Regions from separate parts of the Bacillus shivajii genome, predicted to be linked through region 1. Evidence: predicted binding sites of a transcription regulator. Region 1 holds the regulator's gene; each other region holds the start of a gene.
What was found. Region 1 encodes Rex, which represses fermentation and respiration genes when NADH is low (regulators of the CRP and FNR family bind a similar motif). Its sites were predicted from a motif close to TTGTGAAATATTTCACAA; they were not measured.

Region 2: LGQ02_RS16610 (DUF2249 domain-containing protein) is a predicted target of Rex. The motif match lies at 1,646-1,663, and genes of this name have one in related genera.
Region 3: LGQ02_RS11100 (DoxX family membrane protein) is a predicted target of Rex. The motif match lies at 1,569-1,586, and genes of this name have one in related genera.

The regions. Positions count from the first base shown of each region.
Region 1 is NZ_CP084703.1:527,826-531,113, reverse strand. Features, by position in the region: gene LGQ02_RS02665 (MDR family MFS transporter) at 1-1,425, opposite strand, end outside; gene LGQ02_RS02660 (redox-sensing transcriptional repressor Rex) at 1,667-2,302, opposite strand; gene moaC (cyclic pyranopterin monophosphate synthase MoaC) at 2,345-2,824, opposite strand; gene LGQ02_RS02650 (ABC transporter ATP-binding protein) at 3,002-3,288, shown strand, end outside.
Region 2 is NZ_CP084703.1:3,442,754-3,446,041, forward strand. Features, by position in the region: gene LGQ02_RS16605 (hypothetical protein) at 865-1,554, opposite strand; gene LGQ02_RS16610 (DUF2249 domain-containing protein) at 1,720-2,247, shown strand; gene LGQ02_RS16615 (hypothetical protein) at 2,260-3,288, shown strand, end outside.
Region 3 is NZ_CP084703.1:2,268,816-2,272,103, forward strand. Features, by position in the region: gene fdhF (formate dehydrogenase subunit alpha) at 1-844, shown strand, start outside; gene LGQ02_RS11100 (DoxX family membrane protein) at 901-1,407, opposite strand; gene LGQ02_RS11105 (ectoine synthase) at 1,765-2,148, opposite strand; gene ectB (diaminobutyrate--2-oxoglutarate transaminase) at 2,179-3,288, opposite strand, start outside.

The DNA of each region.
Region 1 (3,288 bases):
TACTTTCGCTTTCATTTCTTCCTCTTTTTGTTGCTTCTTATATTCCTTACCTAGTAATAACCCTGCTGGAATAGAGATTAGTGTTAGTACTGCAATGACTAAAAACCCTTCTGTAATTGCCTGAATGCTTGCTTCTTCAAGCGTCATACCATTTGCTGCCATAACTTGAGCTCTACGAACCTCAAAGTAAACGGATATAAACACAATACCTAAAGCCGAACTCATTTGCCTTAATACATTATTCATCGCAGATCCGCGTGATATGAACTTCTCAGGAATCGCATTCATTCCGGTAGTTGTTGCTGGCATTGTACTAAGGCCCATCCCTATACCTCTTATGGCGTTAAGTACAAACAATACCCAAATCGCCGTTTGTAAGTCGATAAAACCGAATAAAAGCGTTCCAACCGTTGAAAAAATAAGACCACTTGTTACGACAAGTGAAGGTCCTTTTTTATCAAGGATTCTCCCACCTACCGTCATAAATATTCCTGCGAGTAAAGCTGCTGGTAAAAAGACAAGACCTGTCATAATGGCTCCGTAACCATACACATTTTGTACAAGCAGTGGGATGAGAAAAATTCCACCAAACAAACTAATTGAACTAATAATTGCGACCCAAACACTGTATGCGTAAGCTTTAATTTTAAATATCGATAGATCTAGTAAAGGTTGTTCTGTTTTGTTTTCGATTTTCACAAAGAAATACAATGCAATAGCCCCGATGATCAATAACGATATATTCAGTGGGTCATATAAATGCGCGAGTTCACTAATTCGCCCTAAAGCAAGTAAGATCGCCCCAACTCCAAGGGTCACTGTGACAAACCCGCTTCGGTCAAACTTCAAATTGTCTGCTCGCTTCGTTCGCTTTAGATAAAGCATTGAAAAGGTTAATCCTAAAAGACCTGTCGGTATATTACATAAGAATAACCATTGCCATGTACCAAGTTCAATAATGAAACCACCTAATGTAGGTCCAATCGTTGGTGCCATCATCGCTGCAATTCCCCAAATCCCAGTCGCCATCCCTCGTTCTTTTTTCGGGAACACTTGGAAAATGAACACCATGGAAAGGGGCATAATAAATCCGCCACCGACTCCTTGAAGCCCACGGAAAAAAATGAGTGATGATAGATTCCATGAAAACGACCCTAATAGAGACCCTAATAAGAAGAGGGAAACGCCAAACAAATACATTTCCTTCTTTCCGAACTTATCACTTAAAAAACCTGTAAGTGGCATCGTAATCCCCATGGTTACCATGAAGATCGTAATTACCCAACCAGCCGAAACAGCATCGGCATCAAAAACCTCCATGATATGTGGAACAGCTGGATTTAACATACTGTTATTTAAAATGACTGTAAATGTACCAAGTAACACAGAAATTAATACGAGCCATTTATGTGGAATTTTACTCATGTTTTCACCTGATTCCCTTATTAGTTAGCCAAAATGTTCGATTCTCGAAATATATAATTCTACTATACCAAAACATGTGTATGATTTCATGATAGAATTTAGGACTTTTTTGGAAATCAAAAACAAGTTCTTCCTATACAAAAAGCTGCAGGTACATTTCTCCCACAGCTTGTCTAAGTGATGACACTTATATATCGTTTTTGTTCCGTTTTCCAACAATGAAAGGGTATCAACCGTTTCATTACATTGGATAATGTTTCAAGAAGTAGATAAGGGATTGAAGTTCTACAGATAAATCAATATGATGAACTCGGACGTTGTCTGGTACAGATAACCTTGCTGGTGTAAAGTTTAAGATCCCTTTAATTCCAGCATCTACTAACTGATCAGCAATCCCTTGCGCTGCTGCTGAAGGGACAGTTAACATTGCCACTTCTGCTTCACCAGCTATGCGTTCTTTTACTTCATCTAAATGATAAATGGGAACGCTTCCAATTTTTTGACCGACCTTGCTTTCATCAACATCAAATGCCATCTCAATTCTCATATTGTTACTTTTCGTAAAGTTGTAATTTAATAAGGCAGTCCCTAAGTTACCGACACCTACTAAAATAACCTTTCTTATTTCATCTTGATCTAATGTTTTTCTAAAAAAGGTTAATAAATAATTGACGTTGTAACCATACCCTTTCTTTCCTAGCGCGCCGAAATAGGAGAAATCCCTTCGAATCGTCGCTGAATCGACTTTTACTGCTTCACTTAACTCTGTTGAAGATACACGATTTTTCCCTGATGCTTGCAAGCTTTCTAAAAAACGATAATATAACGGCAGCCTTTTTGCAGTTGCTTGCGGTATTTTTGTTTGATCGATATCCATTTTTTTCGCCTCCCACCATCATGAATTGGTTCAATCGCTCTTTTATCTCTTGTAGTCGCCGCTCTTTCCGCCGGTTTTCTCCTGCAAGAAAGTCTCGCCAATGACCATTCCTTTATCTATAGCTTTACACATATCATAAACTGTAAGTGCTGTTGCTGATGCAGCTGTTAACGCCTCCATCTCTACTCCTGTGCTCCCTTTCGTCTTCACACCAACTTCAATAAGAAGAATGTATGTTTCTTCACTTACTTCCCAGTCAAAATGAATATCCACACCTGAGAGTGATAATGGATGACACATTGGAATCCATTGCGATGTATTTTTGGCCGCCATTACTCCTGCTACTTGTGCAACGGAAAGAACGTCACCTTTTTTCATCGTTCCTGCAGTAATGCCCTCGTAAATATCTTTTGTCACTTGGACACTGCTTTTCGCCACAGCTGTGCGAACCGTTTCTTGTTTGTCAGAAATATCGACCATTTTTGCTCGACCTTGGTCATTAAAATGTGTAAACGAACCCATCGGTGCCCCTCCTTTTGTCTCTTCGTCTATTGTACACCATAGTTGGACAAACTGCACAATCCTTCTCTAGATTAGCAAGAATTCATGTTCCACTTTACTACAAATGTTGCCACTTTGCGTAACAGTCATGTACACTTATTTTGTAATGACCCAATGATGTGGTGAGGATGAAATAATATGATTTTATTACAATGTGTACAAATAACAAAGTCCTTTGGGGCTGAAACAATATTATCCAATGTAAAACTTGAAGTCCAAAGTCGTGAACGAATTGCTCTTGTCGGTCGAAATGGCGCAGGCAAGTCAACATTGTTAAAAATTATATCAGGAGAACTATCTCATGACTCTGGAGATATTATTATCCCTAAAAACGTTGAAATCGGTTATTTAGCCCAACATAGTGGCTTAAATACGAACCGCTCAATTTGGGATGAAATGATGTCTGTTTTCACCCATTTAAAACA
Region 2 (3,288 bases), 1.5 Mb from region 1:
CCGCGAAAGCAAACGAAGTGCAGCTTGAACGGATGTCGCGCTTGTGCCTAGAGGTGCAAAGAAGACACCGCGAAAGCAAACGAAGTGCAGCTTGAACGGATGTCGCGCTTGTGCCTAGAGGTGCAAAGAAGACACCGCGAAAGCAAACGAAGTGCAGCTTGAACGGATGTCGCGCTTGTGCCTAGAGGTGCAAAGAAGACACCGCGAAAGCAAACGAAGTGCAGCTTGAACGGATGTCGCGCTTGTGCCTAGAGGTGCAAAGAAGACACCGCGAAAGCAAACGAAGTGCAGCTTGAACGGATGTCGCGCTTGTGCCTAGAGGTGCAAAGAAGACACCGCGAAAGCAAACGAAGTGCAGCTTGAACGGATGTCGCGCTTGTGCCTAGAGGTGCAAAGAAGACACCGCGAAAGCAAACGAAGTGCAGCTTGAACGGATGTCGCGCTTGTGCCTAGAGGTGCAAAGAAGACACCGCGAAAGCAAACGAAGTGCAGCTTGAACGGATGTCGCGCTTGTGCCTAGAGGTGCAAAGAAGACACCGCGAAAGCAAACGAAGTGCAGCTTGAACGGATGTCGCGCTTGTGCCTAGAGGTGCAAAGAAGACACCGCGAAAGCAAACGAAGTGCAGCTTGAACGGATGTCGCGCTTGTGCCTAGAGGTGCAAAGAAGACACCGCGAAAGCAAACGAAGTGCAGCTTGAACGGATGTCGCGCTTGTGCCTAGAGGTGAAAGCATCCGCCTGTAAACGGATTCGAGTGCTTTATTTAATAAAAACCAAAATAAAAAGGCAACATGTAAAACTTAATGTTAAACATGTTACCTTGGACAGCCCTTTTAACGAAACCTCTATTATTTCTCATGAATTTTTAAAAGATATTTGAAAACCAAGATCTAATAGATTGAAAAAGACTTTGGAAGAAATTCTGGTTTTGCACATCCTTTTCTACCAATTGATCCTCTACTACAATACTTTCTCCTTCGTTGAACGGCATAACCTTTTCACCTGCAACAACATTTACCATATCTGATCCATGATGATCATAAATCATTTGCCTATTCGTTTCATTGAATGGTGAAATCCCAACTTCAACAGTATTTCCAACCACATCAACACTCGTATAATGAATTTCGATCCCATCCGCTTCAAAAGCATTCAAATCAATTTCACGCTGCTTTTCGATCAATTCATCTTCTGTATAATCGACGATTCGAAATACAAGTTCTGCTGGATCCTCTGCTAACGACTTTAATTGTTCTTTATGTTCATCATTGATCTCTTCTGTAAAAGAGAGAACAATGACCCCTAAGTCACGTTGCTCTCGATCAATATGCAAACTAGCAAACACATCATCATCTATTTGTTCAAAAATATAGTTTCGCAATGCTTCAATAACCTCTGTATGATTTGAATCAATTCCTTCTTCTTCCCAATCTTGCAGTTTTTCAGTAAACGAATCTAATTCTTCATCATTTGCAAAAACAAGATTGACACTCACCATACTCGAAAGCAATAAAGTGATACCCAAAATTGTGATCATTTTTTTAAACGAACTCATATTTAATCCCCTACTTCCCTCTTTTTTCTTTTGACGCAAACGGACGCAAAAAGTTACATGTGAATCGGTTACTCGGCTGCACGTGGTGATTTTGTGATATGAATCACCCCATATTTTTTCGAAGTATTTTATAGTGAAATTAAGTCAAATATACAGGAGGCTGTTATGAGTCAAAAGGTAACTCTCGATGTTCGCAAAGATTTAGAAAATAACCAAGATCCGTTCAAAAAAATCATGAGCACGGTGAAAAATTTAAATGATGATGAGATTTTCGTCCTTCACTCGACAATAAAGCCTACTCCATTATTAGGGGTCATGAAAGCAAAAGGATTTGACAATGAAGTCGAAAAGCTCGGAGAAAAACATTACCAAACAACTTTCCAAAAAAGAAAGAATGGCTTGTTTTCTTCGTTTTTTAAGAAAAAGAAACGTGAAGTTGCGCCAACAAATAACTCTCCTCTAAATCAAGAGGAATTAACCGCCACTTTTCTTGATAACCGAGGGCTTGAACCACCACAACCAATGGTTCGAACAATAAAACGATTAGAAATGCTCGAACCTAATGAAACATTAACGATCCATAACGATAGGGTTCCAGTCTATTTAATCGAAGAACTAAAAGATATGGGGATTCGCTATTCGATCGAGGAACAGCCTGATGGTTCAGCTAAAGTGCATTTAACGAGAGAATAGAGGTGAGCTTGTATGCAGAGCGGCTTGCAGCAATCATTATCAAAAAGCGATAACCAATTTATTTTGCCATTTTCGTTTATTATTTCTAGCTTCTTTTTTCTAATTATCTTTTCGGTCATGTTTATCCTATATCCATCTTCCTTTTCACCAGAAATGGTGAGAGGACCACATGGTATTGCCCTTTCTCATTTGTTTATTTTAGGATGGATGACCACATTAGTCATGGGAGCAATTTATCAATTAATTAGCGTGATTACGCAAAAAAATATTCACAGTAAAAAAGCAGGATTCACGCATTTTTTCCTACATTTCATCGGCGTTACTGGGCTATTAATTTCAATTCCTGCTTTCAACCTTGAAGGAATGATGGTTTTTGGTGCAATGACAATAGTCGGCGTACTCATCTTTATAATCAATGTTTTTATGACAATCATTCGTTCAGAACTAAACAATCAAGTGATCTTTGCAACGAAAAGTTCCCTTATATATTTAGGATTAACTGTAGTCAGTGGGCTCATCATGGTTGTAAATTTCCGTTTTGGAATCATCGGTTTTCACCAGTCACTACTCGTTTCACATTTATGGTTTGGACTAATCGGTTTTTTCCTCTTTTTAATCGTTGGGTACAGTTTTAAGATGCTCCCCATGTTTTATTTATCACATGGGTTTTCGGAGAAATGGCAAAAATGGTGTCTCTTAAGTCTTCATATCGCCATTATTGCAGGGGCTTTTACAGCTTTTTTCAGTAAAGCTACTGCATTTCTCCCAGTGAGCCTATTCTTTTTAACGGTTGGTATCATCTTTTTTATTTTGCAAATAAAAGAAGTTCAACAAAAGAAGTTTAAGAAAAATCCAGGAAAAGGAATTCGCTTTTTTGTACTCCTCGTCTATGTATTCATGGCTGTATCAGTTGTGTTCTTTATTGTATCAGTCATCAATTCATCGCTCATTGTTAACCTGAACGTGTTGACACCTGCAATCTTCTTTTTCTTATTTGGCTTTGTGAGTATGTCCATTCTCGCTTATTTATCGAAAATCATT
Region 3 (3,288 bases), 1.7 Mb from region 1:
TGTGCATATGAACCATACGAAAAAATTGCTTGAAAAACTCGATCTATTAGTTGTTCAAGATCTCTTCTTAACAGAGACAGCGGAACTTGCTGATGTCGTTCTTCCTGCAAAGTCTTGGGGGGAAGTTGAAGGGACGTATACGAACACAGATCGCCGCGTACAAAGAGTGAGAAAAGCGATTGATGCTCATCCGAACGTAAAGGAAGACTGGGAGATATTATGTGAATTATCGGAGAAACTAGGGGTTACAATGCAATATGACAACAGTGAAGCGATTTGGAATGAAGTAAGAGAGCTTGCCCATGAGATGTATGGTGGAATGTCTTATGTAAGGTTAGATGATCACGGAGGGCTTCATTACCCTTGTCCAAACATCGAACACCCTGGAACTTTTGTTCTTCATGAAAGATTTCATAACAATATGATTGAAGAAGACGATAAATCTCGATTTTTACCAGTTGACTACACCTCACCAATCGAGATGCCAGACGAAGAGTATCCTTTTACGTTAACGACAGGCAGGCGGTATGAAGTTTATAATACTCACAGCCAAACAAAATATTATGCTGATGGTGTGAAGTTAAAACAAACAGAAGAAACAGTAGATATTCACCCAGAGGATGCTCATTCATTAGGAGTTGAAAATGGCCAATTCGTTGAAGTAAGTTCGCGAAGAGGGAAAGTAAAAGTTAAGGCTAAGGTTACAGACCAAGTTGTACCAGGACTCGTCTTTATGAGCTTCCATTGGAGTGAAGTACCGACAAATGTCTTAACAATAAATGAATTCGATCCGATCTCTGGAACAGCTGAATTTAAAGCATGTGCAGTGAAAATAACAGTCTAATTGAAACCAAAAAAGGGGGCAACGATGTAAAGTTGCTCCCTTTGGTTTTTACTAAATTAAGCAGTATTTTTTTGCTTTTTAAATATCTTTTTAAAGAGGGTTTCACGAAGGTATGGAATCACCCAACGGTCTCCACCAAACTTACCAGCATTATATCCTGCTACTACCACAAAGAATGTTAATAGAACCATCCAAGGGTTTGATGAAACAGTCCCTGCAAACATGAATGCGAAGTTCATCGTCATACCGAAAAAGGCAGCTGCTGTTGTAAGGACACCCAATAATAGCCCTAGACCAACGAGGAATTGTCCCCAGGAAACCATGAAACTAAATAAATCAACATTAGGCAGAACGATATTATCAATGAATGCATGATATGTCGGATAATTTTCCATGACCGCTTCGTTATTCACTGCACCTGTTAAAAACCCTTGAGCACTAAACCCACCATCACCAGTCAATTTTCCCCAACCTGCTGTCATCCAGTTCCAACCTAAATAGATGCGTAAAATCGTCAAAATCCCTGCGGCAATCGTATTATTTCGTAAGAAGTCCAAAAACATTATATTTGCCTCCTTTAATATTATTAGAAGATCGTACAGAGTGTTAGAGGTTTGGAGCTTGGTGGTGAGTAAAATGTATGATCTTCACTAATAGTATATAAAGAAAACAAGTTTTGGCATCAGTGAAGCTGTGAACAAAGCGTTGCAATCTCGTGAAAAAATTGTGAATATATCCACATCTTTGTTTTTTTAAGTCTCATTTCTATAATAGAAGGTAAGGAAGTATGTTTTTTAAAAGGCATTGTAAAAGTCTATTTGTTGATTTTGTGACTTCGCTATCAGAGACACTTATGGTATGAGTAAGATCACAAAAAAGGAAGAGACGTCATAGCCTCTTCCTTATATATATTCATTATATTAATCTACTAACGGATACACACCATTTTCATCGTGTGTTTCACGTCCTGTAATTGGTGGGTTGAATACACATACCATACGCATATCAGTCTCAGCACGTAGCAGGTGCTCATCGTGCTCATCTAAGGCATAAAGTGTGTTCGCTTCAATAGGATGAACTTTTTCATCTTTAAGTGTAACAACTTCACCTTTACCTTCGATACAATAAACAGCTTCTAAATGGTTTTGATACCAAATATGTGTTTCTGTTCCTGCTTTAATAACGGTATCATGTACAGAATACCCCATTCCAACATCTTTTAAAATTAAGCGTCGGCTGGTCCAGTTTTCACCTTTTACTTCTTGGTCTGTATTAATGACATCTTCTAGTTTAACTACTTTCATGTTGTTTTCCTCCTAAATTGTTTTAGACTATTAGTTTGTTACGAGTTCTTTTTCTGCTGCTAATACTGCTTTTACGCTATCTTCAATAATATCTAAGCCTTTTTCAAGCTCTGTTTCTTTAATATTTAAAGCAGGGAACAGTTTAAATACTTCGTCATTACTTCCTGAAGTCTCCATGATTAACCCTCTATTAAATGCTTCTTCAGCAACTTTTGATGATAATCCATCTACTGCAGAACCAATCCCTACCATGAAACCACGGCCACGTACATGACCTTTCATTTCTGGGTATTTATTGACTAACTCTTCTAAGAAATCGGAAATTTTCTTCGATTTCTGTTGAATGCTTTCTTCAAAAGAATCATCTTCCCAATATGATAGGGACTCTGTTGCTGTAATAAATGCATGATTGTTTCCTCTAAACGTACCGTTATGTTCACCTGGACTCCAAATATCCATTTCAGGATCAATTAAAGTTAATGCTAATGGTGAACCAAATCCACCAATAGATTTTGATAGACAAATAATATCTGGCTTAATGCCGGCAGGTTCAAATGAGAAGAATGTACCTGTACGTCCAACACCTGCTTGAACATCATCGATGATTAATTTAATATCCCATTTCTTACAAATTTCATCGACTCGTTTTATCCATTCAAACCTGGCAGCATTAATACCACCTTCACCTTGAACTGTTTCTAGAATCATTGCAGCCGGGATATCAACACCACTACCGCTATTTTCTAAAAAGCTCTCAAGGTAATCAAGACTTGCAAAGTCTTCACCATCTTCATTAAAACGATCAAAAGGCATTGTAACAGCGTTTGAAAGCGGAATTCCCGCTCCTTTACGTTTCATCGCATTTCCTGTTACAGATAGGGAACCAATCGTCATACCGTGGAAGCCATTTGTAAAACTAATAACTTCCGTTCTTCCAGTCACTTTACGTGCAATTTTTAATGCGCTTTCAACTGTATTTGTACCAGTTGGGCCAGGAAACATTACTTTATAATCCATATCTCTTGGCTTTAAAATCACGTCATTAAATTTTTTCAGAAAGTCTCGTTTTGCTGTAGTAGCTTTATCTAATGAATGAGTAATCCCATCATTTAAAATATACTCTACAAGCTTTTCTTTCAT